DNA from 2 places in the Paenibacillus sp. VMFN-D1 genome. Region 2 is predicted to be linked to the other one. Evidence: a T-box and tRNA genes for the amino acid it is inferred to sense, from the RefSeq annotation. Region 2 holds a T-box; the other holds one or more tRNA genes.
What was found. The T-box of region 2 lies ahead of trpS (tryptophan--tRNA ligase). A T-box ahead of a tRNA ligase gene usually reads a tRNA of that ligase, here a tRNA-Trp.
Positions count from the first base shown of each region.

Region 1: it has a tRNA-Trp gene. The T-box ahead of trpS (tryptophan--tRNA ligase) is inferred to sense a tRNA for this amino acid. The anticodon was not compared.

Region 1 is NZ_QRDU01000002.1:30-14,579, forward strand. It holds partial or broken rRNA gene C7820_RS15060 (23S ribosomal RNA) at 1-68, shown strand, start outside; tRNA gene C7820_RS15065 (tRNA-Asn) at 137-212, shown strand; tRNA gene C7820_RS15070 (tRNA-Ser) at 217-308, shown strand; tRNA gene C7820_RS15075 (tRNA-Glu) at 318-392, shown strand; tRNA gene C7820_RS15080 (tRNA-Val) at 486-561, shown strand; tRNA gene C7820_RS15085 (tRNA-Met) at 597-670, shown strand; tRNA gene C7820_RS15090 (tRNA-Asp) at 708-784, shown strand; tRNA gene C7820_RS15095 (tRNA-Phe) at 842-917, shown strand; tRNA gene C7820_RS15100 (tRNA-Thr) at 941-1,016, shown strand; tRNA gene C7820_RS15105 (tRNA-Tyr) at 1,020-1,105, shown strand; tRNA gene C7820_RS15110 (tRNA-Trp) at 1,116-1,189, shown strand; tRNA gene C7820_RS15115 (tRNA-His) at 1,221-1,296, shown strand; tRNA gene C7820_RS15120 (tRNA-Gln) at 1,319-1,393, shown strand; tRNA gene C7820_RS15125 (tRNA-Gly) at 1,400-1,474, shown strand; tRNA gene C7820_RS15130 (tRNA-Cys) at 1,484-1,557, shown strand; tRNA gene C7820_RS15135 (tRNA-Arg) at 1,570-1,646, shown strand; tRNA gene C7820_RS15140 (tRNA-Leu) at 1,664-1,743, shown strand; gene C7820_RS15145 (LiaF transmembrane domain-containing protein) at 2,478-2,783, shown strand; gene C7820_RS15150 (PspA/IM30 family protein) at 2,862-3,536, shown strand; gene C7820_RS15155 (PspC domain-containing protein) at 3,541-4,029, shown strand; gene C7820_RS15160 (PspA/IM30 family protein) at 4,033-4,737, shown strand; gene liaF (cell wall-active antibiotics response protein LiaF) at 4,911-5,558, shown strand; gene C7820_RS15170 (sensor histidine kinase) at 5,574-6,656, shown strand; gene C7820_RS15175 (response regulator transcription factor) at 6,637-7,284, shown strand; gene C7820_RS15180 (hypothetical protein) at 7,392-7,724, opposite strand; gene C7820_RS15185 (YwmB family TATA-box binding protein) at 7,900-8,664, shown strand; gene zwf (glucose-6-phosphate dehydrogenase) at 8,833-10,383, shown strand; gene C7820_RS15195 (peptide chain release factor 3) at 10,531-12,114, shown strand; gene C7820_RS15200 (small acid-soluble spore protein SspI) at 12,210-12,443, opposite strand; gene C7820_RS15205 (potassium channel family protein) at 12,662-13,324, shown strand; gene C7820_RS15210 (TrmH family RNA methyltransferase) at 13,403-14,200, shown strand; gene C7820_RS15215 (SDR family oxidoreductase) at 14,279-14,550, opposite strand, start outside.
Region 2 is NZ_QRDU01000007.1:99,368-113,917, forward strand. It holds gene C7820_RS31100 (carbohydrate ABC transporter permease) at 1-162, shown strand, start outside; gene C7820_RS31105 (sensor histidine kinase) at 262-1,986, shown strand; gene C7820_RS31110 (ABC transporter substrate-binding protein) at 2,017-3,369, shown strand; gene C7820_RS31115 (response regulator transcription factor) at 3,385-4,992, shown strand; gene C7820_RS31120 (SGNH/GDSL hydrolase family protein) at 5,087-6,349, shown strand; gene C7820_RS31130 (hypothetical protein) at 6,797-7,006, shown strand; gene C7820_RS31135 (NADP-dependent oxidoreductase) at 7,369-8,283, opposite strand; gene C7820_RS31140 (LysR family transcriptional regulator) at 8,489-9,355, shown strand; gene trpS (tryptophan--tRNA ligase) at 9,484-10,497, opposite strand; T-box leader at 10,739-11,050, opposite strand; gene C7820_RS31150 (sensor histidine kinase) at 11,331-13,139, shown strand; gene C7820_RS31155 (response regulator transcription factor) at 13,181-14,506, shown strand.

The DNA of each region.
Region 1 (14,550 bases), on a different contig from region 2:
TAGGTTGGAGGTGGAAGTGCAGCAATGCATGGAGCTGACCAATACTAATCGGTCGAGGGCTTATCCAATAAATATAAAATGTAGATTCGTTTCGTATCTAGTTTTCAAGTGATCAAACACTTGAATTAAATATTGTTCCCTGATAGCTCAGTTGGTAGAGCACTCGACTGTTAATCGAGTTGTCACAGGTTCGAGTCCTGTTCGGGGAGCCATTATGGAGAGGTGTCCGAGTTGGCCGAAGGAGCACGATTGGAAATCGTGTAGGCGCCAAAAGCGTCTCGAGGGTTCGAATCCCTCTCTCTCCGCCATTATAGTTTGGCCCGTTGGTCAAGGGGTTAAGACACCTCCCTTTCACGGAGGTAACATGGGTTCGAATCCCATACGGGTCACCACTTTAATTATTAGCTTCAGGGATGAGAATCCCAAAGAAAAAATGCTTGCCTTTTTAGTGGTTTATCTGCTAAGATATTAAAAGTGTTTCTTATGGAGGCTTAGCTCAGCTGGGAGAGCATCTGCCTTACAAGCAGAGGGTCGGGGGTTCGATCCCCTCAGCCTCCACCATCTATACTTTAAAGAAAATAAATATTTTTTAATGACGCGGGGTGGAGCAGTCCGGTAGCTCGTCGGGCTCATAACCCGAAGGTCGCAGGTTCAAATCCTGCCCCCGCAATTTATCTCCTTACGTATGGAGATACATAATTGGCCGTGGAACCGTGGTGTAGAGGCCTAACATGCCTGCCTGTCACGCAGGAGATCGCGGGTTCGAATCCCGTCGGTTCCGCCATTTATTTTCTTGAGAGTTTAGTTTGTTGCAATAATGCTCTTAATAAAAACAAAATTAGGCTCGGTAGCTCAGTCGGTAGAGCAGAGGACTGAAAATCCTCGTGTCGGCGGTTCGATTCCGTCCCGAGCCACCATGAATTTAATAACAAGCATAAAAGCCGGTGTAGCTCAATTGGTAGAGCAACTGACTTGTAATCAGTAGGTTGGGGGTTCAAGTCCTCTCGCCGGCACCATATGGAGGCTTAGCGAAGTGGCCAAACGCAGCAGACTGTAAATCTGTTCTCGTACGAGTTCGGTGGTTCGAATCCATCAGCCTCCACCAGTTTTATTATAGGGGCATAGTTTAAAGGTAGAACAGCGGTCTCCAAAACCGTTAGTGTGGGTTCAATTCCTGCTGCCCCTGCCATTCGAAATACAGTTTCATATCTTTTATTATGGCGGTCGTGGCGAAGGGGTTAACGCACCGGATTGTGGCTCCGGCATTCGTGGGTTCAAGTCCCATCGATCGCCCCATAACTTATAATGACAATCTTGTTGGGGATTAGCCAAGCGGTAAGGCAACGGACTTTGACTCCGTCATGCATAGGTTCGAATCCTATATCCCCAGCCAGTTTAAGCGGACGTGGCTCAGCGGTAGAGCATCGCCTTGCCAAGGCGAGGGTCGCGGGTTCGATTCCCGTCGTCCGCTCCATTTGATTTCGGCGCCATAGCCAAGTGGTAAGGCACAGCTCTGCAAAAGCTTTATCCCCAGTTCGAATCTGGGTGGCGCCTCCATTAATTTCATATGCGCCCTTAGCTCAGCTGGATAGAGCGTTTGACTACGAATCAAAAGGTCAGGAGTTCGAATCTCTTAGGGCGCGCCATTTTTTTAACTGAATATGCCGGTGTGGCGGAATTGGCAGACGCGCGCGACTCAAAATCGTGAGGGAAACCGTGGGGGTTCGAGTCCCTTCACCGGCATCATAGAGAAAAGCCTTGGATATCTTTCCAAGGCTTTTTCTTGTATAGACTAACATTGTAAACCGAGCCATCGTTCGTCGTTCGTTAATCTCCCATCCCGCTATATTGCACTTCTCCTTCCAATCAGCCACCTGATGATATCCCGCAGAAAGGCGGCCATTTTAATTCGTATTGCGTTTATTTGTATGGCTTGTATGGCGTTTAATTCGTATCCTTTTGTTTTATGTAGGTCCTATCCGCATAATGTTCTCTTTATATGACATGCCCTCGTAAGATGGGAGTAAGAGGGTGTACAACAGCCTTGAACAAGATCCTCTGATCATCCGTTCGTTCTACCATTACTCCCTTTGAACGTGTTCCCCATCCTTGTTTAAAGTTGATAAACCATTCCAGCCGGCTTTACCGGGGCTAAACTGGCTCAATGTTTCTTTAGCTAAGAGCTAAATCCCTTGCTCAGAGCCTCCAACGATTCCCTATCCCAAGCATTGTTTAAGTAAACTGCTCATTGAAGTTCCCATAGCGTGTCGATCATGCCCTATAAACGGGATATTGGAGCTTCAGTGGAGGATGTGGCTGCCGCGTTCCATGCAGAAAAAGCTTGCTTCGTCTAAGGTCCGAGCCTTCCCCCGACTTAGGTCTAGGATTAAAAACCGTCTGGGGTCCGTTTTGGAAAACCCGGATAGAACCTAAAATAGAGTCATAAGGTTGATACAAACGAAAGGCGGTGACAAAGCATGAGAACAAATAAAACTTCTGGTTGGGCGATCGTATTGATCGCAATCGGAGCACTGATGCTCCTGGGAGTATTCGCTCCATTATTCGGCAGGCTGATCGGATTGATCTTCCCGATCCTGATGATCGTGCTCGGCTATTATGGAATTCGCAGAGGTAAGGTGGTCATCGGTACGATTATCCTCGCATTCGGTGTCATGGGACTTCTGGCGAAGCTGTCCTGGATCATCGGACCGCTGCTGGGAATTGCCCTGGTAGTGTTCGGGATTATGCTGCTGAAAGGTAAGAAGTCGTCGAAGTGGATGTAACGGTAACAAAGAATTACCTTCAATAAATACAATCAAACGAATAGGCGATCACAGCTTATAAGGAGGGAGCAAAAACAGATGAGCGTATTTCGCAGGGTACGGGATATCACCGTAGCGACATTAAATGAACGTTTGGAACAAAGTCAGGACCCGGTACGGTTGATCGATCAGTTTTTGGCATCAACGCGTGACGATATTATGGAAGCCGAGAAGCTCGTTCAGCAGTACTCCGCTCATGTGAGACAGCTGAAGCAGCAAGTGGATCAGGCATCCAGTATGAAGGAAAAGCGTGAGGAGCAGGCGCTGCTGGCTCTGAAGGCCGGCGAGGATCATCTAGCCAAGCTCGCACTGCAGGAAAAAATCATCTATGAAGAAAAGCTCGAGCAATACGGAGGACTGCTGGATACAACCCGCCAGTCGCTCACCGAGCTGGAAAATCAACTGAACGACCTGAAATTGGAGTACCAAACCGTGTACAGCAAACGTCAATACTACGCGGCACGGATGGAAACCCTCAGACTTCAGCAACGGATGAATCAGCGCATGGAAGGTTTTGGCGGACAGGATGTTCCCAAGATGTTCAACCGTCTGGAAGACCGCATTTCCGATTGGGAATTTGAAGCACGCAGTCTGCGCGACCTGCGCCGCGGCGGTCAGGAACTGTTCGAACAAGCCAGCGGAACGGTATCCAGCGTGCTGGAAAGGGAGCTGGCCCGCCTGAAGGAAAAGCTGAACAACAGCGGAAAGGAGTAACGTCATGAGCAAGCTATACCGATCGACCCGCGATAAAATGGTCACCGGTTTGTGCGGCGGTCTGTCCGATACATTGGGCATCGATTCCACGCTGCTGCGGATCCTGTTCTTGATCAGTATCCCATTTACCGGCGGGACCACGCTGTTCATCTACTTTATCGCGGCTTTGGTCATCCCTAAAGAACCAACGACACCTTTTAATCCATATGGACCGGGACCGGGGGTAGCTGGGGGAGGATACTACGGCAATAGTATGGGATCCGGCAGCTACTACGGCAACGGTCAGCAAGGCAATGGCGCTTATGGTGCCCAATCTTTTGACCCTAGAGCCAAATACAACGGTTCGGCTTACGGCGGAGGCAGACCGGGCGGATACAGCTCGTCCGCATCCGACCTGGACGCCATGATGGAAGATATCGAGAAGAAAGCCATGAAGAAAGAGCTTGAGGAATTGAAAAAAAAATTATCTAAGTACGAGAAGGGAGAAGTGTAAAACATGGGAGTATTTAAAAGAATTAAGGATATGACGAAAGCATCGGTGAACGAGGTATTGGATAAAGTTGAAGATCCGGTAATTATGCTGAACCAGTATCTGCGCGATATGGAGGCAGAAATCCATGACGCGGAAGTTACAGTAGCGAAGCAAATGGCCAATGAGCGCCGCATGAAGCAGCGCGTGGAAGAAGCCGTGAAGATGGCCGGCCAACGTGAGGCTCAAGCTGAACTGGCACTTCGTAACGGCCAGGAAGAAGTAGCGCGCAAGCTGCTCGAGGAAAAGATTTATTTTGACCAAAAACTGTCCGAGTACCAAGAACTGCATGCTCAATCCGAGGCGCAGGCCAAAGAACTGGTACAGCAGCTCCATGACATGAAAGACGAGTTCTACAAAATGCGCAACAAGCGCAATGAGCTCGTAGCCCGTGCTCAAATGGCGAAAGCCAAAAAGCAAATGTCTCAAATCAGCAGCCTGCATACGATCGAAAGCGGAAGCGCGTCCCTTGGATTCCACCGCATGGAAGAAAAGATCATGCAAATGGAAGCTGAAGCCGATGTGATGCGTGCCCCTTACCGTCCGGAAACATCCGCCTTCACCAGCCCGGTCGATGCGGAGAAGCAGCTGAAGGTGGAAGAACAGCTCAGCGCGCTGAAAAGCAAGCTGAACCCGACGACTGCCGCTCCTTCCAAATCGAATAAAGAATAAGTATTCAATTCTGCGGACAATATGATATGCTAGGAAGAATGGAATAAGGGCGCGAGACCTCATTCACATCTTCCTGGATCCCGGTGAAGCCATAAGGAGTGTGCCCGTCACAACCCTATGGCTTTTCCGGTCTTACTTTTCCGATAAACCAAGACATCATAAGGAGGTGCGGCATGGAAAAAAGAAATCGCTTCATTGCGCTGATTCTCATCGGGATCGGCCTCCTCATGCTCTTCGGCAGGTGGGTCGGCTTTTTTACCATCGTCGCCCTCTTATTCATTCTTATGGGAATTTATACGATTCGCGGCGGAAAAGTGAAGAGAGGCTACCGTCTTGTGGCGGTCGGAGCTATCCTGCTGCTAATTGATCATTTGCTGATCGTGCTGGGGATTGCGCTGATCTCCCTGGGATGGTTTTTTGTAAAGGCAAGGAAGGTACAAAACCGGGACGGGTACCTACAGAAGCAGGGCTTTTCGGGGCATTACAATTGGGATCAGGTCCCTTGGGCTATGAGAAGCCAGAGCGTCTGGCATGTTATCAACGAAGCCGATCTGGATTTGTCGCTTGCGATCCCCGAGGAACACCGTACGGTGATGATGTTTCAAGGCATCATGGGGGATACGGACATCAAAATTCCGGAGTATTACGGGGTGGAGCTTGAAGTGTTCGTCCTGTTCGGCGCGATCGATTTCAGAGGGCATCGGGATAACGGCTTGATGAACCGTTTGAACTGGAAATCCCCAAATTATGAGACCAGCGAATACAAAGTTAAATTCCATATTTCCTACCTGGTAGGAGATGTTGATATTGATCTGTCATAGGAGGAGGGTTCCCTGATGAAAACCCGAAAACCGGCTAATATGGTCTCCCGGAGCATGGGCGAGGGGGCCCTTCTTTCTTTTGTTATGCTCCTGATCATTTTTTACGTGCTTTATACATATGGTTATTTGGCCCCGTTTGATTCTTGGCAAAAAACGCTGCAGGCCGGTGCTACGCTGATCCTGGTTCCGATCGGTCTGGGAGCTATCTTCGGGTTCTATCAGAGCTACCGGGTCAAAATGAAGCTGGAACGGCTGCGGGAGACGCTGCTCTCCTGGGAAAAAGGGAACGTCGCCCGCTCCGTGCCGGAGCTTGGCAGCGACGAGGTCGGGCGCCTTGGCGAGCAGCTTGGGCGCATCAGCAAAAAGTGGGAGGAGCAGGTCAACTCCCTTCAGCGCTTATCCACGAACAATGCCCAGCTGGCTGAGCAGGCGCGGATATCGGCGATCGTAGAGGAGCGCCAGAGGCTGGCGCGGGAGCTGCATGATGCGGTATCCCAGCAGCTGTTTGCGATATCGATGACGGCGACGGCCGTGGGGAGGACGCTTGAGAAGGATTTTGACAAGGCTCAGCGCCAGGTGGCGCTCATCGAAGAAATGGCCGCCGTGGCCCAATCGGAAATGAGAGCGCTGCTGCTGCATCTCCGGCCGGTCTATCTGGAAGGCAAGCCGTTGGAGCAAGGACTCGGCGAGCTGATCAAAGAGCTCAAAGTGAAGGTTCCGATGGAAATCGTGTTTGAAATGGACAAAGGCATCCACTTGGTAAAAGGAATCGAAAACCATCTGTTCCGAATCATCCAGGAAGCGATGTCTAACACGCTCCGGCATGCCAAAGCGGATAAGATGGAAATCCGGATTCACCAAAAGAAAGACATGGTCTGGGTCATGCTGCGTGACGACGGCCAGGGCTTCGAACTAAACGAGACAAAACAGGCCTCTTACGGCCTTTCCAATATGCAGGAACGCGTCAATGAAATCGGCGGATCGATCCAAATCATTACGGCGCCCGGCAAGGGTACGCGAATCGAAATTACCGTGCCGATTGTATCTGAAGACAAAGTAGGGAGTGAGGATCTTGGAAATGGAAACACCCATGATTAAAGTGCTGCTCGTCGATGACCACGAGATGGTGCGGATCGGTCTGGCGGCCGTGCTGGGGACTGAGGACGGCATCGAAGTCGTCGGCGAGGCAGGCAGCGGGGAGGAAGGCATCCGCCTTGCCCGGGAATACAAACCCGACGTCGTCCTGATGGACCTGGTGATGGAGGGCATGGACGGGATTGAGGCGACGCGGCAGCTGCTGAAGCTGTACCCGGACTGCAAGGTGATCGTGCTGACAAGCTATTTGGACGACGAGAAAATGTACCCGGTTATCGAGGCCGGTGCATTCAGCTACCTGCTGAAGACGTCGCGCGCAAGCGAAATCGCCGACGCCATCCGCGCCGCGGCGCGCGGCCAATCGGTCTTGGAATCGCAGGTCGCCTCCAAGATGATGAACCGGTTCCGCCATCCGGAGGTGGAGGCCCCGGCGCACAAGGAGCTGACCGACCGCGAAATGGATGTGCTCCGCCTTTTGGCGCAGGGCAAGTCCAACCAGGAAATCGCCGATGACCTCATCATTGGAATCAAAACGGTCAAGTTCCATGTGACGAACATCCTGGCGAAACTGGGCGTAGACGACCGCACGCAGGCGGCGATCTACGCTTACAAGAACGGTTTGGCGGAATAGTTGGATTGAATCCAGAGCAAATTAATCCATAGCAGATGAAAAGCCCCTGAGGAGCGGATAGCTTCCAGGGGCTTTTTTAGATAATGATGTGTAAGTTTTGAAGACTGCTAAATCAAAAACAGCAGCCCGAGGGTGGCCAGACTCAGCGCCAGGCCAGCTCCAAAGCCGAATCCATAGCCATACGGATAATAAGGATAGAAGGCGCGGACAGTGGCTTTTTGTGGAGCTTTGGCTACAGGCCCCTTAGCGCGTTTTTTATGGCCGCCCTTTACTTTGGCGCCGTGCAGCTGGGTGCCTTCCGGCCCGTTCAGAATAATATGGCCGTCTTTGCACTCGGTCAGCTTTCCGGTATATACTCTGCCGTCATACATACAGGCGGCGACCATTTTGCCGCAGTGCCGCCGAATATTTTCTTCTGTTAATGGGTAAATAGGGATCATGGAAGTGTGCGAACCTCCCTTATCATTTTTATTAACCAGTGTATTCACCGCCTATGGACGCGGCTATGGTCATTCACCCAATTTCGCCTATCGTGCGGCTTTAGGTATAATCGCCCCGGAAACGGACATCCTTTTAGTAGATTGATAGATTTCCTGGTGAAGGGATGTATGAGGGATGATGGCAGTCCGGAGATGGGCAGGTTTAGGTTTGGCGGTATGCGTAGCGGCTTTGGTATGGATGGGGTATTTGTGGTACAGTGCGAATCAGACGTCGGCGCCGTCCCATCAGGATCCGGAAGAATTGCGCACCCTCTTGAAGCTGGGAAATGAAGTGGTGGACGTGCCGCAGCGTCTGGTTGTGAAGTGGCAGGGAGACTGGGAAGCCAACGGAAATCAGGATGCGTACGAGGCGGCCGAGGGGCTGTCCCGATCGCTGAATCTGCCGGGAGTACAGCAGCTGACGGAAGGCGGTCACTTGACATACCGGGTCGTGGATACGAAAAATGGCGTTAACGTGCGGTTTAACTGGCAGGAGATTTCAGAGGATCGCAGTTATATTATTATTCAAATGGAGGCGGCTGGTGATGAGCAGCTGAGCGCCTTGACCGAACTCCAGTCGGAATACGGACAAGCATTGCACGAAAACGGCATCGATGCTGAATGGAATGCTTCTTTGCAGGGAACGGTTAAAGGGGAGCATCCTGCCGGATCGACCATGAAAGCGGTAGAGGATGGCATTTTCAGACATATGGCGGCGACTAAGGCGGAAACCTACGAGGATGCGACTACGGTCAGCAACGCTTACGAGGTGCCTTCATTGCGGTCCGGCATCCAAAGCGGAGGGAAGGTTCTGAACATGCAGGTGGCGGTTCATGAGGATCAATCGACCGGCAGCAGCCGGGTGACGATCGGGCTTCCGGTCATTACGATTGAGTATTAGATCTGCCTAGCACGCAGAAAGAAATTTTTGATTTACGACCAAGTTAAACGGATAGCATCATGCTGATGAATGTGCTAAAATGACATCAATCATTTTATGCCACCAAATTATGGTGTAAAATCGGGATTTTGAAGAGACCAAAATACGACATAGAAAGAATGAGGAGCCATGACTGAAAATCAAAATCTTGAAGCACTCAAAACACCTGGTGCTGTATTTTTTATTTTCGGGGCAACCGGGGATTTGGCCAAACGCAAACTGTTTCCTGCCATTTATAGTTTGTACCGTGAAGGTAAATTAGCCGAGGATTTTGCGGTCATCGGCGTCGCGCGGCGTCCGCGTACCCAGGAGGAGTTCCGTGAGGACATCTTCCAGTCGATTCAGGAATTTTGCCGTTACAAGGCGGAGAACAACGACAACTGGAAGACGTTTGCGCAGCATTTTGAATATAAGTCCCTCGATATCAACAACGTCGACGGGTTCCGTGAATTAAACGAACAGACGGTTAATCTGGAGAAGCAGTTCGGCATTCCGGGCAACCGCCTGTTCTATCTGGCCCTGGCGCCGGAGCTGTTCGGAAGCGTATCGTTTAACCTGCAAAAGGGCGGCATGCTGGATGCCGAAGGCTGGAACCGCCTCGTCATCGAGAAGCCGTTCGGCTACGATCTGAAATCGGCTGAAGAGCTGAACGAACAGATTCGCCAGGTCTTTAAAGAAGAAGAGATTTACCGGATCGACCACTATCTGGGCAAGGAAATGGTGCAGAATATCGAAGTCATCCGGTTCGCCAACGCGTTTTTCGAGCCGCTGTGGAACAACAAGCATATTGCCAACGTGCAGATTACGCTGAGCGAAACCGTCGGCGTTGAAGAGCGCGGAGGGTACTACGACCATGCCGGTGCACTCCGTGATATGGGACAAAACCATATGCTGCAGATGCTGACGATGATCGCGATGGAGCCGCCTAGCCGCCTGCTGCCGGAGGACATCCGCGACGAGAAGGTGAAGGTGCTCCGTTCGCTCCGGCCTTACGAGACAGCGGAAGAAGTGAAGAAGAACGTCATCCGCGGCCAGTACATCAAGGGCTCTGCCCGTGGTAAGGACCTGCCGGCCTACCGTGAGGAGGACAAGGTCGACCCGAATTCCAATACGGAAACGTATTTTGCGGCGCGGCTGTTCGTGGATAATTTCCGCTGGGCGGGCGTACCGTTCTACATCCGGACAGGCAAACGCCTTCCGGTCAAAACGACGGAAATCGTCGTGGAATTCAAGAGCATGCCGAACAACGTGTATTTGGGTAAAAAATACAAGCTCGAACCGAATCTGCTGGTCATCCGGGTGAACCCGATGGAAGGCATCTACGTAAAGATCAACGCGAAGAAGCCGGGCTCTGAAAATGAAATCGAGCCGCTTGCGATGGACTTCTGCCAGAGCTGCATGGTCGGCATCAACTCGCCTGAGGCGTATGAGCGCCTGCTGCATGATGCAGCCCGTGGCGAATCGACGTATTTCACCCGCTGGGATGAAGTGGCGTCGGCCTGGTCCTTCGTCGATAAAATCGCCGAAGCCTGGGCGCAAAATCAGGGTGATATCTCTTATTATCCTGCCGGGTCCTGGGGACCGAAGGAAACGGACGAACTGCTGAAAGCGGACGGCTTCCACTGGTGGCCGGTGAACGGCCAGGAAGAGGACAACGTCGTGTGGCAGATTGGCAAATAAAACCGTTGTGCCGGTGCTTGCCTTATGTTTCACTAAAGACATAGCCTGAAATGAAATCATCCTCATGCAGCCTCTGCATGGGGGTGATTTGCGTAGAGAATGTGATACAATAATAGACATGACTTTAGTGATGAAGGGAATAGTGAAATGAGCAAAGCGATAGATGATACGCTGCAGCAGGAAGTGGAGAAGCGCCGGACGTTCGCGATTATCTCCCACCCGGACGCAGGTAAAACGACATTAACGGAAAAGCTGCTCCTGTTCGGCGGCGCGATCCGGCTGGCCGGTACGGTCAAAGCGCGCAAAGCGAGCAAGCACGCGACCAGTGACTGGATGGAAATCGAGAAGCAGCGGGGGATCTCGGTTACTTCGTCGGTGATGCAGTTCGATTATAACGGACATCGGGTCAACATTCTGGACACCCCGGGTCACCAGGACTTCAGTGAAGATACGTACCGTACGCTGACCGCTGCCGACAGCGCCGTCATGCTGATCGACGTGGCCAAAGGGGTCGAGGCCCAGACGATCAAGCTGTTCCAGGTTTGCGCGAAGCGGGGCATTCCGATTTTTACGTTTATTAACAAGCTCGACCGGGAAGGCCGGAGTCCGTTCGACCTGATGGAGGAGCTGGAGCAGGTGCTTGGCATCCGCTCCGTGCCGATGAACTGGCCGATCGGGACCGGACGCGAGCTGTGCGGTGTCTACGACCGCATGAAGAATCAGGTCGAGCTGTTCCAAGGGAACGACCACTCGACTATCCAGGTACAGAAGGTGGAGGACTATAACGACCCGGTTATCCGTGAGATGGCGGGGGATTACCTGCACGATCAGCTGTGCCAGGACTTGGAGCTGCTGGACGTGGCGGGGGACCAATTTGACCTGGAAAAGGTACAAAAGGGCGAACTGACGCCGCTGTTCTTCGGCAGTGCGATCAACAACTTCGGGGTGCAGACGTTCCTGGAGAACTTCCTGCAGCTGGCCCCGCCGCCGGAGCCGCGTCGCAGCACGGCTGGGTTGATCGAGCCGACGAACGAGAAGTTCTCGGGTTACATTTTCAAAATCCAGGCGAACATGAACCCGGCGCACCGGGACCGTATCGCTTTCATGCGGATCGTGTCCGGCAAATTCCAGCGCGGCATGACCGTCAAGCATGTGCGGGTCGGCAAGGACATCAAGCTGTCGCAGCCGCAGCAGTTCCTGGCACAGGACCGCGACATCGTCGATGAGGCGTATCCTGGCGATATCGTCGGGCTGTTTGACCCGGGCATTTTCCGGATCGGCGACTCGCTGAGCCAAGGCAGCGAAATCGTCTTTGACGAGCTGCCGACGTTCTCGCCGGAGATTTTCTCCAAGGTAACGGTCAAGAACGCCCTGAAGCACAAGCAGTACCAGAAGGGCATCGACCAGCTGACGGAGGAAGGGACCATTCAGGTGTTCCATACGGTCAGCTTCGACGATACGATTCTCGGCGTTGTCGGCCAGCTGCAGTTCGAAGTATTCGAATACCGGATGAAAGGCGAGTACGGCGTGGATGTGCAGCTGCAGCGGATGCCGTACCAGTTCGCCCGCTGGATCGTGGACGACCAGATCGATCCGAGCAAATTCCGCATCAACTCGACGCTGGTGAAGGATAAGAAGGGCAACTATGTCGTGCTGTTCGAAAACGAATATGCGATGCGGACGGCGATGGAAAAAAATCCAACCGCGAAGTTTTTGGAGACAGCGCCTTAAGTCTGCTGAAGCTTCTGTAATATAGGAAATACCCCTCAGCTGTTTCCCAGCGGAGGGGTATTTGTCGTTGTGCGGTAAAAGCACCGGCGTCTTTGTTAAGTCAATGGCCCCGGCTTAATCGTCTTGAGGTGCTCATGAGCCACATGGACGAGCTCGTTCTGCTGCTTCGTGTCGATATTTTTCCACATCATCTCAAAGATCGCTCCCAAGCCGGGGAGCGCCTGCTCCGGACCGTCGACGGACCCTTCAATCATTTCACGAAGCTCGGCTTCATTGGAATCATGGACCTTATGGACAATAGCTTGGCGCAGGTCGAGAAGAATTGACATGATCGTTTTCCCTCCAGGCTAAAAGTATGAACCCTTCACATCAGAGCCGCGCCCGCTTCCATATATCGTGCGGACGACGTCCCGCTTCCCAGGGCTCAGTCTGAATTGTAATGATATTCTTTAGTAATGTGCCCCGAGGCGGGTGGCAAAATTCAGATTTTTCACCCGCTGTGATATAATAAGCAGGATAGACTTCTTATAGTCGTGGAGGTTAACATATGGCGAAAAAGCAGTACGCCGTCATCGGTATGGGGCGCTTTGGCTCCAGTGTTGCAAACACACTGAGCGAGATGGGGTTTGACGTGCTTGCCATCGATTCGGATGAACAGCGCACCCAGGCGGTATCAAATATGGTTACGCATGCCGTATCAGCGGATTCAACGGATGAAGAGGCGCTTCGTGCCCTGGGCATCCGCAATTTTGACGTGGTGGTTGTCGCCATCGGCGAAGACATCCAATCCAGTATTTTGACGACGCTCATTCTGAAGGATCTCGGGGTCGGAACGATTATCGTCAAGGCGCAAAATGAACTGCACGGCAAGGTTTTGCAAAAGATCGGCGCCGATAAAGTGATTTTTCCGGAGCGGGATATGGGTATGCGGGTCGCCCACCATCTCACTTCGCCGAATATTTTGGATTACATCGAGATTTCCGAAGACTACAGCATTTTGGAATTAAAGGCTTCGCAGGACATGGTCGGCAAAAACTTGAGGGAGCTCGACATTCGCGCCCGCTTCGGCTGCAACGTCATGGCGATCAAGCACGGCACGAAGATGGATATTTCGCCGTATGCCGACGCCCCGCTGAGCGAAGACGACGTACTCGTTATCGTTGGCGAGAAAAGCGATTTGACCAAGCTGGAGCTGGCTTATCCGAAATGATCCGATCCTCAACGCGAAAACCTCGTGCTGGGGCAGAGGAGCAGTTTGACAGATGAATCATGAGAAGGACGGTTAAGGATGGACATCATTTCACCGCAAAATCCCCGGGTCAAGGAATGGGCGCAGCTGCTCGAGAAGAAGCACCGGGACAAGCAGCATAAATATATCATCGAGGGCATTCATCTCGTGCAGGAGGCGCTGACGGCCGGGGCAGACCTGGAGTGCGTCGCGTTTGACCTGGAGCAGGGGATTCCGTCCGAGCTTGCCCACCTGGCCGGCGGGGAATCTGTGGAGTGGATCGGCGTATCGCCTGCGGTCATCGCGAAGTGTACGGATACCAAAACGCCGCAGCCGGTTTTTGCCATTGCCCGGAAGCCCAAGACCGCGGCAGGGCTTGACGCCCTGATGAGCCGGGAGGGCAGCCTGGTCATCGTCCTGGACGGCGTGCAGGACCCCGGCAATGTCGGGACGATCATCCGCAGTGCCGATGCGGCGGGGGCGGACGGGGTCATTCTGGGGCGCGGGTCGGCCGACCTGTACAACCCGAAGACGATCCGCTCGACCATGGGGTCGCTGTTCCATTTACCCGTGGTGGAGGGTGATTTGATGGAGATCCTGCCGGAGGCAAAGCGGAGCGGCGCGAGGGTGATCAGCACCAGCCTGCAGGCGCAGGACACGTGCTACAGCTACGATTTCCGGCAGGGCTCCTGCTGGCTGCTCGTCGGCAACGAAGCCAAAGGGGTATCGGAGCAGGCGCAGCAGCTGGTGGATGACGCGCTCATCATTCCGATGCGGGGGCAGGCCGAGTCGCTGAACGTGGCGATGGCTTCGACGCTGATGCTGTTCGAGGCGATGCGGCAGCGGCATTTTGATTGAACCTGCCTGCTCGTGAGTATAAAAATAAAAGGCAATTCCGATCGGTGTGCGATGCGGAGCTGCCTTTTTTGCGTTTCGTTACACGCCCGAATAGGCCATAAATCCGCCGTCAACGGGCACCACCGTGCCGGTGACAAATCCCGAGGTGGTGTCGTCCACCAGCCAGAGCAGGGTACCCAGCAGGTCTTCCGGAACGCCGAACCGGCGCATCGGCGTGTGGCTGATGATTTTATGGGAACGTTCGGTCAGGGACCCGTCCTCGTTCGTCAGCAGTTTCCGGTTCTGTTCCGTCAGGAAAAAGCCGGGGGCAATGGCGTTGACCCGGATGCCCGATTCGGCGAGGTGAACCG
Region 2 (14,550 bases):
ATCCAAATCGCACTGCAGCAGCTGTTCTCTAACCGCGACGGGCTCGATTACGGCATGATCATGTCTGCGACGTTTACGGCGACGCTGCCCCTTCTGATCGTGTTCCTTCTCTTCAGCCGCTGGGTCATTGCAGGCTTGACCTCCGGGGCGATCAAGAGCTGATCCCCCTAAAATCTGCCAGACACGAAGGAATTATTTCATGCCATGAAGAATGAATAGATCTAAAGACATAGAAGCAGGAGGCAGGAGGACCCAAGTGCCATGAAGCTCCGCCGCAAAATATTACTGGCTATTATTCTTCTGGTGTTCATACCGGTCATCATCATGGGCGTGGTCACCTATTACAACTTTTCCAGCGCCATGGAGAAGAAGTCGAACAATTTCTACTGGATTTCGCTGCTGGAGACGGACCGCAAGCTCAAGTTCGCCTTGAATGAGATCAACTCCGTCTCCAATGCGGCGATTACCCAGCCGGTCATTCAGCAGTTTCTGAAAAATCCGGATGTAAGTGTGACGTACGACCGCAAGCAGGAGATCAACAATCTGCTGATCAACCACCCGATGATTACTTCGTTCAGCCTGTACTCCACCAGCCAATTGATCTATCAGTACAATGCGCCGATGTCATTCGGCGATTTGAAGCGGCAAACCTGGTATGCGTCCATGCTTGGCGCCGAAGGGCGTCCGGTATGGTCCGGGCCGGGGGAGAACGGTTCGGCGGCAGTGAGCCGTCCCGTTATGATTCATGCCCGCGTCATCAAAGACTACTACTCGCTGGAGACGATCGGCTATCTGGTCATCTATGTGAAGCCGGACATTTTGGATCAGGTATTCTGGGAAGCCGCGACGCTGAAGAACGGGGACATTCTGCTGGTGAACAAAGAGGGCAGTGTCGTATTTAACAAATCCGGAGACCGGATCGGGGAGAACATCTCTTTTCCTTTTCTGTCAGACACTTACACCAAGACGAAGGACTATTACGTAGATTCGTTTCATCATGAAAAATCACTAATTACCTTTCTGCCGTCCCACAACGAACAGTGGTATCTGGTTGCGGTGACGCCGCTGAAGCTGATTCGTTCTGAATCCGTTTCCATTCGGAATATCGCCATTATTTTAGGACTGTTTTCTTTGCTGTCGGCACTTTGGTTCGACCAATTTTTTATCCGCAGGCTGGTCCGCAGCCTGATCAGCGCCGTAAACGGCATGAAGCGGGTTAAGCAGGGCATCTTCGTACCGATCACATCCCATACGAAAAGCGATGATGAAACCGATCTGCTGATCGACGGCTTTAATCGGATGAGCTCGCAGATCCAAGAGCTGATCCAGCAGGTGGAGACGGAGCAGACCCGCAAGAAGGAAGCCGAGCTGCAGGCGCTGGTGGCCCAGATCAATCCCCACTTCATTTACAATTCGCTGGAATCGATCAACTCGATGGCGGTGCTGGCCGGGAACCGGGATATCAGCAAAATGGTTATTTCCCTCGGCAAGCTGCTGCGGATCAGCATCAGCGAGAACCAGGAGCTTATTCCGCTGTATATGGAGTTCGAGCATGTTCGCCATTACTTGAACATTCAGAAATACCGGTTCGAAGACCGGTTTGACTATGAAATCGACATTCCCGAGACGCTGCGATCATATATGACTCAGAAGCTGATCGTACAGCCGATTGTTGAAAACGCTTTGTACCACGCCATTGAGCCGATGGAGGACAAAGGATATATCCGCATCCAGGCCATTGAAGCCGGCCGGGACATCGTCATCGACGTGACGGACAACGGGCCGGGCTTTGACCCGGAGTCGCTGCTTCGCATTTGGAACAAGGAGTCCGCCGGATCGAAAAAGTATCATGACAGCGGCGTGGGCCTGAAAAACGTCCATGAACGGCTGCGGATCCGGTTCGGAGGCTATTACGGCATTCTCATATGCTCCTCTCCCGGCGGCGGATCAGTCGTCCGGATCCGGGTGCCGAAGATTATGCCATAGGACCGGGGCGTCAGGGGAGGAGAAAAACGGATGTTAAGAAGAAAACTGCGAAGCTGGGGCTGGGTGCTCCTCTATGCGGTCGTACTGACCGGCACGGTCGTCGTCGTGGCGCATGCGAACCATGAGCCGATCGAGGAGGATGCCACCGATAAGGTCACGCTGACCTTCCGGCATTTCTGGATCAGTGAGCATGACCGGCCGATGCTGAACATTTTTGAAGATGTCGTGCGCGATTTCGAGGAGGCCCATCCCAACGTCAAGGTCAACTTCGACGGGATGGATCAAACGATCCACCGGGAGCAGAAGCTCAAGAGCGAGATGGTGACCGGCACGCCTCCGGACATGTTCGTCCTGTTTGGCGGCGCCGAGATCGAACCGTACGTCAGGTCGAACCGACTGCTCGATTTGACGGAGTTCGTGAACGGCAACCACCTGGAGAACGAATTTAAAGATTTGAAGCTGTGGACCTTCGACCGCCATGTCTACGGCCTGCCGATTGAAGGCAACGCCGAGCCGCTGTATGTGAACGCCGCCTTGTTCCGCAAGCTCGGGATCGCCATTCCGGAAACGTTAAGCGAGTTAAACGAAGCGGTGGACGTGCTGCGGCAGCACGGCTATATCCCGTTTGCCCTCGGCAACGAGGAGCGCTGGCCGGCGGCTATTTTTGCCCATTATTTAATGGACCGCTACGGCAATCCGCAAATGATCGAAAACCTCGTCGAGGGAAACAGCGGCAGCGCGTTTCAAAATGCGGCTTATCTGAAGGCATTTAACCAGATCGAGGCATGGGCGGAAAAGGGGGCATTCGGCCCCCATCCCAACGATATCTCGACCGAAGAAGCGATCGATCTGTTCAGCCATGGCAAAGCGGGCATGTATTTAAACGGCAACTGGGACATTACGCTGTTTCATAACGAACGGGCGCCGGCCGATTTTCAGAACGATATCAAGGCGATTCCGTTCCCGTCCCTTGAGCCGGGCGGCTCCAAGTCGCTTGCGGGAGGCTATACGATCGGGATCGGTTTATCTTCCAATTTAAGCGAAGCGCAGAAAAAGGCGGCCCTGGAGCTGATGAAGAGCTTGTACACGACCCAAGTGCAGGAGCGGATCGTGTACGAGGGGCTGCGGATTCCGTCCATGCGCATTCCTTTTGATGCCGAGCGGACCGGGCCGGTTTTTCCGCAGGTGACCGCCTTAATGGAGCAGGATCCGCAAACCTTCGTTCCTTATGACAATATGCTGTCCCCGGAAGTGAACAAATCGTTTCTGGCGGTCATCGCAGAGATGATCCACGGGGGCATTTCGGCGGGAGACGCATTGCAGGAGCTGGACGTCTCCTCTCAGCAGTACTGGAATCTGAGGCGCAGCACGGCGGTGAAATGAAAGGAGGGATAGGAAATGGAAGGTTCAGGCCGGCATTACACAGCCATATTGGTGGATGACGAACCGATCATTCTGCGGAGTCTGAAGGCTGCCATCCCCTGGGAGGAGCTGGGCATCGAGGTGGCCGGCGAGGCGAAGAACGGGGAAGGGGCGCTCGACCTGGTCCGGGAGCATGCGCCGGACATCATCATCAGCGATATCCGCATGCCCGGCATGGATGGTATTACGCTGATGAAGGAAGTGCTTACGGGCAATCCTGGACGCATTTTCATCGTGATCAGTGGTTATGGCGAATTTGAATATGCCAGGGAGGCGCTTCGGCAGGGGGCTTTCGACTATCTGCTGAAGCCCATCGATCATGACGAATTGACAGAGATGCTGAAGCGGGCGGCTGCCCGGCTGGACGCGCAGCGGGCCGACGACAGACTTCTGCACTCGGTTCAGGTGCTGTCCGTGATGGCCCGCGAGCGGATGTATGCGGAATGGATTGAGGGCAACGACCGTCCGTGCGGACCGCTGGCGTGGCTGGAGAGCCATGAGCTGGATGAGGACTACTTTATGGCCGTTGTGCAGCTGGATCATTACCACCAGCTGAGCGAACGGTGGTCGATGGCCGAAAAGCGGCTGTGGCTGTTTGCGGTCCGCAACATTTTGGAGGAGTGGTCGCAGCAGTACGGATGCCTGGCGGTGTTTCCTTTTCACAGCGGAGAATGGATCGTGCTGTTCCCCGATGCGCTGCAGCCGCGGAAAATCACGCTTGGCCACGATCTGATCGACCGGATCCGTACGTATTCCAAGCTGAAGTGCTCGGTGGGCCTCAGCCGGACGACCCGGGGAATCCATCAGCTGAGCAGAGCCTATGACGGGGCAGCCCGGGCGCTGTACCAGCGCTTTTACTCCGAGCAGGAGGGTGTGTTTGCCGATACGGAGCATGAGGATATTGCCGGGCATCCGGATTTAAAATATCCGAAGCATCTGGAATCACAGCTGCTGGACGCCATCCGGACGCTCGATACGGGGCGCCTGAACGCATGCTGGGATGAGCTGAAGGGATATCTGGAAGAACAGGCCTATCCGAAGGAGGGAGCCGAGCGGCTGCTCATCGAGCTGACGATCGTCCTGTGCCGCCAGCTGGAGCAGGGAAATCCGCCGATGGATTGGCGCCTGGACGGCCTGATTCATGAGCTGCATGACCAGGGAAGCCTGCATGACGCGATCGCTCTGCTTAAAGAAGCATTTGCGGTGCAGCTGGCGGATCACCTGAAAAGCCAGCACCGGGAAGACGGACCAACTGTGGTTGAAAAGGCGAAGCAGTATATTTCGAACCATTATCATCAAGATCTCAGCATCGAGGAAGTTGCCGAAGTCGCCGACCTGAGCATCAGCCATTTCTGCACCTTGTTCAAGCAGGTGTCGGGCTATACGTTCCTTGAGTATTTAACGGAGTGCCGGATGGACAAAGCCAAGTACATGCTGAGCCATACGAGCGTAAAAGTGTATCAAATTGCGCCGCTGGTGGGGTATCAGGATCCGAAATATTTTACCCAGGTTTTTAAAAAGGCCACGGGCCAAACCCCGACGGAATATCGCGAATCGCATGCCGCCATTTCGGGGAAAAACTAATCCCCCAAACCGGTAAATGGTGGTAAACTGAAGTTAGCAAGCAAGCCTTTGGCGTCCTGCCGGAGGCTTGTTCCATTGAATAAGGAGTGATCACATGCTTCGAACTGTTCACAAGTACATAGGCTCGCTGTCCGCTGCGCTACTGTCCTCGGCACTGGTGCTGAGCGCGGCGGGAGCGGCACCCGCTTCTTCACCGCAAGCGGCGGCGAAAGAGCCCTACCGGATCGTCGCCTTCGGCGATTCGCTAACCGTCGGCTATGAGCCCGGCAAGGGAGAGAAGGACGTTCCTTACGGTTTTGTGGACCGCCTGCAGGAGCAGGGGCTGCTTCACGGCCGGACGGAAACGCTGAACGTGGGGATTGCCGGGCTGAAGAGCCTAGGGCTCCAAAACTTTGTGGAAGCCGTCGCAGCCGGACAGCCGATCGGTGCCGAGGCGATTCAGCCGAACCTGCCGGATCCCCGGACCGCCCAGATCGGCGCAGCGGCTCCACAGACCCAAGCGGCCGTGAAGGCCGCGGACGCCATTACGATCACGATCGGCGGCAACGACATGTCCCAGCTGCTTGAGACCGGGAGCCAAATGACGGACCAGCAGCTGTCCGACCGCGTACAGGAGCTGTTCAAGCTGTACTCGGACAGCATGAAGGTCGTGCTGGACGACCTGCACGGCTTGAATCCGGACGCGCTGATCGTGGTCGCCGACCAGTACCAGCCGATGCCGGAAATCGCCGACAAGGCGCTGTATCCGAAGCTGGGGCAGGCAGCCCAGGCTTTTACGGACGTCATTGACAAGATGGCGGCCACCTATCAGTCGCAGGGCGTCAATGTCAAGGTGGCCCATGTGGCCAAGGAGTTCGTCGGCGGCGAGGGCACGATGACGCATATCATCGCGGATCGGGACATCCACCCGAACCAGATGGGGTATGAGGCGATGGCCAAAGTCTTCTCCGAAGTGATCTGGGGCGGCTACACCAAGCTGGCTGTTCACGAGGCGGGCGCGCCGATGGGTATCATCGTCGGCGGCAAGGAGCTGAACACGCCTTACAAGCCGGTCATCAAGAACGGCGCGAATTTCGTGGCCATCCAGGACATCGTGAACGCGGTCGGCGCCACTTCCAAGTGGGACGGCAAAACGTCCAGCGCGACGATCAGTTACGCGGGCAACACGGTCGTCATCACGATCGGCGCCAGCTCCGTGAAGGTGAACGGCCAACCGGTCGCTGTTGGCGCACCGGCGTTCCTGAACAAGGTCGGCAAGGAATCGAAGACGTACGTACCGCTGGCAGCGCTGGCGCAAGGCCTCGGCTTCGACGTTCAGTACGTGGCGAAGCTGAGAACGGCATTTATCAATCCATAATAAGCACGAGAAGGGCTTCCCCGAATGGGGGAGCCCTTGTTTATTGCGGAGGTTTCGAAGCTGTAATGCTTGAGGGTGGGTGCTCCGAAGCCTTCTTGCAACGTGAGCATCAGCTTCGAAGTTGTAATGCTTGAGGGCGAGTGCTCCATGACGTAACATCTGGTGGAGTGCGCTCCGAAGCCATCTTGCAAGCCCGCTGCGCGTCCGGCTCATGCTTCCGACCGCTGTTGCTCGCGAATTTCCGGGAATGGACGATGAGGAAGAAATTCGCTCACAAAGGCGGCCGCTGCCGCTTCTCCAGCATGAATCCGGCCGCTCCGCTGGATTCGGGGAAGGGGGAGCTATGCCTGCTGCGCTTAGGCAACTAATAAGGGCAGGGAGAGCATCGCTCGGAAGTTGTTAAGGCCGCTGCGCTCCCGAGCACAGACCTCTGGTGGGAGTTCTCCGATGCCCACATCTCTGGTGGTATCGCTCCGAAGTCTTCTTGTAAGCCCGCTGCGCGTCCGGCTCATGCTTCCGACCGCTGTTGCTCGCGAATTTCTGGGAATGGACGATGAGGAAGAAATTCGCTCACAAAGGCGGCCGCTGCCGCTTCTCCAGCATGAATCCGGCCGCTCCGCTGGAATCGGGGAAGGGGGAGCATGCCTGCTGCGCTAAGGCAACTAATTAGGGCAGGGAGAGCATCGGCTCCGAAGCCTGTAAGGGCGTAGCCGACTGGTGCCCAACTCCTCTGATTACAGCCCTTTTGATAGCCCCGCTCTGAACCCTGCTCCTGCTGCCGCAACCCGGCAGGCAAAGGCAACTACAGCATCAGCTATCACATCTGCTACCCCTTCGTAATCTCAAAACCCGCTTCTGCTCTCTTCTAATGCACACCGATCTGCGCATAGGCCTTTAACCTCGCCCAACCGATTCACCGGCCGACCAGCTTCTGGCCCACGCCCATGCGACGGTGCTCCGCTTCCACGATCAAACCGCTGATTTCGGGCGAACGGCGGAGACCCCAGCAGGAGCCTTCCTTACCCGATCGTCAGCACAACCTTGCCCTGGCCGTGCCCGCTGGCCAGCTCGCGGTGCGCCGCGGCGGCCTCTTCCAACGGGAAGGTCCTACGGACGCGGACATTCAGCTTGCCCGCGGCGCAGAGCTCCGCCAGCTCGGCCAGCCGCGCAGCCGAGCGCTGGTTGCGGATCATGCGGACGCCGAGCTCCGCTGCAAGCTCGCCGTCCACGATCGTGCCGATGCGCTCCCTGTCCGGGACGAGGTCCACGGATACGCGGAGCGCATCCCTCCCGGCGGCGTCGAGGGCCGCATCGACGCCGCCAGGAGCAAGGGCACGCACCCGCTCGCCCAGGCCGGGGCCGTAGGCGACGGGGATCGCCCCCAGGGCGCGCAGGTAGTCGTGGTTCCGCTCGCTGGCGGTCCCGATAACCGTGGCGCCCAGAGCGCGGGCAAGCTGGACAGCCATGGTGCCGACCCCGCCGGCGGCGCCATGGATCAGGACGGTATCGCCCTCCCCGACGCGAAGCTCCTGCAGGGCGGTGTGGGCGGTCTGTCCCGAAGCTGCGAGCGCCCCGGCTTCTGCCCAAGGGATGCCCGACGGCTTACGTACGATTTGGCTGGCGGGAACGACGACGTATTCGGCGTAGCTGGCCAGCAGAGCCCAGCCGATCACGTCATCGCCGGCCGCGAAGTCCGTTACGTGGTCTCCGGCCTGCTCGATCGTTCCGGCGAAGTCATTGCCGAGAATTTGCGGAAACCGGATGCTTAGACCAGGCGGGACCCATCCCGTTTCCCGGACGGCCAGGTCGAACGGTTGAACGCCGGCCGCTTTGATGCGAACCCTGACCTCATCAGGGCCGGGTAAGGGGAGGGGCACTTCCGCCGTATGCAGTACGTCCGGCGGACCGAACGCGCGGATCACCGCCGCTTTCATGGTCTGTTGTTCTGTCATGCTATCGATCATCCTTTCGGTCATTGAATATAGTGATATCCAGAGCTTTTATTTCATGCCTCCTGAGGTGAGCTTGAGCAGCCTCTCTCGCCTTCGGCCTGTATTTATTCTATAATCGATCCTAAATAATAAAAAATATATATAATGCTATTTATTAATAACCTTTGGTATATAAGGAGGGGTTTCGATGGAGCTGCTGCAGCTTCAATATTTTCGCAAAGTTGCCGAACTTGAGCACATGACCCGTGCGGCAGAGGAACTGCGCATTGCTCAGCCTGCCCTCAGCAAGACGATTTCACGGCTGGAAGAGGACCTGGGCGTGCCGCTGTTTGACCGGAAGGGGCGGCAGATCCGGTTGAACGCCTTTGGCCGGGCCTATCTGCGGAGGGTAGAGACCGCGCTGAACGCCCTGGAAGACGGGAGAAGGGAACTCGAAGATCTGGCTGGAGCGGAGAAGGGCAGGGTTAACCTCGCGACGACCACGCATAAATGCTTCTCCGACCGGATCGGAGATTTTCTAGGGATGCATCCGGAGATTCGGCTGCAAATTTCACAGGCGGGAGAGCAGGAAAAGCGGGATAAGCTTGTAAGCGGGGAGCTGGACCTGTGTATCACGTTCCCACCGATCGAGCAGCCGGGCATCGAGGGAATTTCCTTTTTGACGGAAGAAATTTTGCTGGCGGTGCCTTCGTCACACCGGTTTGCAGGCCGCAGCAGCATCCGGTTAAGCGAGGCGGCGGGGGAGGCTTTTATTTGCATCCAGAGCAGCAATCCATTTCGGAAAATGACGGATCAGTTTTGCAGGCAGGCCGGGTTCGAGCCGGATATTGTGTGCGAGGTGGATGAGCATTCGGCCGTTGGCCATTTTATCCGGGCGGGGGTAGGCATCGCTTTTATCCCTGAGACGCTGGTAGATCGGATCGGATTTTCGTTTCATGTGCTGCGGATCGAGGAACCGGTCTGTCGGCGTACTTATCAAATCGCATGGCAAAAGGAGCGCTATTTATCCCAAGCTGCGCGCGAATTTCGGGACTTCCTGGTCCAGAGCTTTTAAAAGCGTGCCGCTTCGTTATTACCAATCAAAAAAAACGCCCAAGGAACGGCTTCTGCCGTATCACCTTGGACGGATATTCTCCTATGGGCTAACCGGAGGGTTCCGGGCAGCCCATTTTTATGGCTATTTTATCTCCGGTCAAAATAGTTGATCCCCATAGCCTCCCGCACCTCGCCCATCGTTTGGCGCGCGGCCTCGCGGGCTTTGGTGGTACCTGCCATTAGAATGTCGTCGATGTCGCCGGGACGCTGTTCATACCGGGCGCGGCGTTCGCGGATCGGCTCCAGCACCTCTTCGATCGCCCCGGTGATTTTAGCTTTGCAGGCGGCGCAGCCGAGCGTGCCCCGGGTGCACATGTCATGAATATTGCCGCTGTCCTCGGGGCGAAAAATCCGGTGATACCCGTAAATCGTACAGACCTCCGGATGGCCGGGATCGGTTTTGTGCACGCGCTCCGGATCGGTTGGGGCCTTGCGAATCCGGCTGCGGACCTCATCCGTGGTGGAATCGAGGGAGATGGCGTTGCCGAGGCTTTTGCTCATTTTGCTTGAACCGTCGAGCCCGTCCAGCCGTTCACCTACGATGATTTGCGGCTCAACCAGGACGGGGGCGTACAGCTCGTTAAAGCGCCGGACGATTTTGCGCGTCTGCTCGATATGGGGGATCTGGTCATCGCCGGCGGGAACCAGGGTGGCTTTACAGAAGGTGATGTCCGCCGCCTGGCTGACCGGGTAGCCGAGGAAACCGTAATACAGATCCTCGTATCCGCGCTCGGCCGCTTCGCTCTTGATCGTCGGGTTGTGGCGCAGCGAGCTGACCGACACGAACATCGAATAAAACACCGTCAGCTCGGCGATCTCGGGGATCATCGACTGCACGAACAACGTCGCACGATCAGGATCAATGCCTACCGACAAATAGTCCAGCGCCACCTGGCGCACGCTGCCCGCCAGCATTTCCGGCGTATGAAAATGGGTGGTTAGCGCCTGCACATCCGCCAGCATGATATAGGTTTCGTACTGCTGCTGAAGCTGCACCCGATTCTTCAGGCTGCCGACGTAATGGCCGAGATGCAGCTTGCCGGTCGTCCGGTCTCCGGTGAGGACAATGTCCTTGGGTTGTGAGTTTGTTGAAATTGTCATGGTTATTCCTCCTGAATTGAAATTGTTTTGTATACGGAACTTCATTAGCGAGCATGTCTAGTAACCCGGTCTTCCCGGGACGCCACCACCAGCCGTCATCCATGGCCATCACCTCCTTCAATCATGCAGTTTTCAGTTTTGCTTTAGTTGATCGGGCAGAAGGGCGTACGTTCTTATATCAACGCCAAAAAAGCCCCGCCCTTAGGATCTCCATGCTGAAAAATTTCCAGATGGAGATCTATCCAAGGACGGGGCTCTAGCCCGCGGTGCCACCTTGATTGGCCGCCATCCTCTAGGGATGCAGCCCTGCTCAACAGGTACGGATTCCGGCGCTAAACGAAAAGAAAATTGTGTATGCCTTCCTCGATACCCTGCCCCGGTTAACGGTGGGGACCTGCCGCCCACCCTACTGTCCGCTTCTTTGGGGAAGCGTTCCTGTTCAGATGGGGCACTCCGAAGCCCACTTCCGCGCGCGCCGCCACCGGCTTGCACCACCCGCCGGCTCTCTGTAAGGCCGCAATTCGCGCGTACTCCTCTTCATCATCGTGAAAATGGATTTGCACTATTGTAGCTCATTTTTTCGAGGAAGGAAAGAGGGCATCTGCCGCTATTCCGTTGTCATCCCGTTGCTATTCCACCGCCGGGGCACGCCAATAACACTTCCATAAAATTTTACTGGCAACCCGCCGAAAATAAATTACACTAGGACTAATCGCCCATGGGCCTGTCTGCCGGGCCATATCTTACAATCGCGAATGATTGTCGTAGAAACGCACATACTTCCCCATTTTTATTGTTGGTATATTGAAAGAAAGCCGGAGGTGTTATGACTGATGAAGCGGGGGATCCGCAATCCGCTGGCGAGAATGAACGTCAGGCAGCAGATGATCCTGCTGTTTCTGGTTCTTGTCATTCCCGTGTTTATTCTGAACGGGTACGGCAACAACAGGGCGGGCCAGATTTTAAAACGCCATGTAACCAATGCTTATATAGAGCTGAACAAGCAGAATTTCAAACTGATCAGCCGCGATATTGAAACCGTTAACAAGGTGACGGCGACGGTGTTTCAGAATCCGGTGGTCCAGCAGCTGGATACGACGGGGAAGGACACGGTGCTGCAGCGGGTGAAAACCTACGAGAAGCTGGAGCGCATGCTGAGCTCATACTCGCAGGAGAGCGATGAGCGGCAGCCGCTGTACTATTCGCTGTACGTGTACGATCCCGGCAACCATTACTTTTTTGCCCCTTATTATCCGGAGTCCAAAAAGTCCGGGGTCTATTTCTTTTCGAACGAGGCCGAGAAGCCGGAATGGTTTGACGAAGCGGTAGCCCGTAAAGGGAACGGCTATTTGCGGCTCACCGATCATTTATCCCCGCCGGCGAAGGGGCAGTATGACCAGAAAACGCTCGGCTATGTCCGCGCGATCAACAACATTGATCAGGGCGGTACGATCGGCGTTCTGATGGTAACGAACGTGGACGCGCGGATCGGCGAATCGCTGAAGACCGTGTCGCTGCCGGAAGGCGAGCTGTATTTTACCGATTGGAACAATCACATTCTGACCTCCACCCAGCCGGATGCCGAGGGCGTGCTCAGCCTTCCTCCGGAAGTGGAGCCGGGAAATTCACCTATGGGCGTCAAGGACGTCATTACGAAGGATTTTATCTATGTCGTGGATTATAACTACGTGCTCCAGCAGAAGCTGGTGTACAAAGTGCCGGTCAAAGCGCTCCTGCAGCAGCAGGACGAAATGAAGCATGTCATCCAGATCATCTCTGTCGCGTATTTCGCCGCCGGTCTGATCATCATTTTATATTTCTGGCGGTCCTTGATGACCCCGCTGCAGAAGCTGGTCACCTTCGTCCGGCGTTATGAGCCGGGGAATGCCGTGCCCGAAACGCCGCACCGGAAACGCAACGACGAGGTCAGCGTGCTGATCTCCACGATTTACGAAATGGCCCGGCGTCTGAACGATCTGATTCATTACAAATACGACATGGATTTAAAGCAAAAGGAAGCGCAGCTGTCGCTGTTGTACCAGCAGATCAACCCTCATTTGCTGTACAACACGCTGGAGAGCATCTATTGGAAAAGCAAGATGGAAGGCAACCACGTATCGGCCGAGATGATCAAGGACCTGTCCAAGCTGATGAAAATCAGCCTGAGCCGCGGGAGGGAGCTGATTACGCTCGGAGAGGAGTTGGAGCATGCGACCGCTTATATCAAGCTGCAGCAGAACCGCTATGACTATGCGTTCCAGGTGGACATCAACCTCCCGGAATCGCTGCACCCGTTGAGCATTCCGAAAATTACGCTGCAGCCTTTGATCGAAAACGGAATCATTCATGGCATTAAAAATATGGGCGAGGACGGCGAAATCCGCATCGAAGCAGAGGCGTCCGGGGGCATCCTGCGCATCCGCATCTCCGATAACGGCTACAAACCGGTGGACATCGAAGCCATCAACCGGAACTTGAACAGTGAAACAAATGATCCTTCGACCGGTTACGGGGTCCGGAACATTCATCAGCGGATTCAGCTTCACTACGGCAAGGAGTACGGCCTTGTCTACAGCGTCCGCCCGGGCGGGGGCACGCTGGTCACGATCACGCTTCCCGCCGAAAAGGCAGGCGGTTCATGACAAACAAGGTATAAACAAGCTACATACAAGGGGGAGCATCCATGTTCAATATTTTGGTCGTCGACGACGAGCCGCTCATCTGTAAGGGATTAGCCGGGCTGCTTAGCGCATCGGGCCTCGACATCGGTCAAGTCTACACGGCGGGCAGCGGCCATGAGGCGCTTGATATCGTCCGGATGGAGGAGGTCGACCTGCTCGTCACCGACATTCAGATGGGCGAGATGAACGGAATCGAGCTGATGCACCAGGCGAAAATCATCAAGCCGTGGGTGCAGACGATTATTATTTCAGCGCATGAAACGTTCCAGTACGCGCAAAGCGCGATCCGGCTCGGAGCCAAGGACTATTTGCTGAAGCCGCTGAACAGCGAGCAGTTTCTGGACTCCGTCGGCAGCGTGCTGCTCAAGATGGATAAACGGATACCGCAGGTGAATGAGCTTTTGACAGCCACACAAGAAGATTTTCGCATGGAGGAGCCCGAGCCCCGAGAGAACGAGCTTCTGAACCGGCTGCTGTCGGAAGAAGCGGGCCATGAATCAGGGAATCTTGAGACGGGCGGTGAATATGGCGAGCTTGGGCTGAAGGGTCCGTATTTTGCCGTTATGAAAATGAGGCTGGACCTTTCCTCCGGCAGCTCGTCCTATACCGACAGGGATCGGCGGCTTCTCCGGTATGCCTCGCTCAATATTGTGAAGGAGCTGCTCGATCAGGAATGGGATGCGCTTCTGTTTTACTCGCCGGATGACGACATCCATGCGATTATCCAGTGGAGCGAGGCGGCAAATGCCGAAACCGGCGAGAACAAGCTCAGCCAGCTCGAAATGGCCGGCCGCAGCGTGTACCATCATATCCGCAAATATTTGAAGCTGGATTGTACAGTCGCCATCAGCCAGATCCTGAAGGGCATTCCTTTTCTTTCCGTACTCGGCCGCCAGGCCGATAAAGCGATGCTGTGGAGCCGGCACTACCCGGACTACCACGTTTTTTATTACGGGGACTTCAATTGGCATAACTACGCTGAAGATCCGTCCGCAGAAGAGCTGTCGACGCAGAGCAACCGGATTGTTGAGAGCACGAGGCGCTATATCGAAGAGAACTACAGCCAGAAGGGGCTGACCATTCATGAGGTGGCGAAGAAGAACCATGTCAGTCCGAACTATTTGAGCTACCTGTTTAAGAAAATCACCGGGCATAACCTGTGGGAGTACGTTATCAAGCTGCGGATGGAGGAGAGCCGCCACCTGCTTCAGAACACGGACCTGCGCCGCTATGAAATCGCCGAGCGGGTGGGGTACGAGTCGCCGGAGCATTTCAGCAAAATATTCAAAAAGTATTTCGGCATGAGCCCGAGCGAGATGAAGAAGTAAGAACAGCCATCATTTCCATAGAACTAGACATGTGCGCGGGCAGC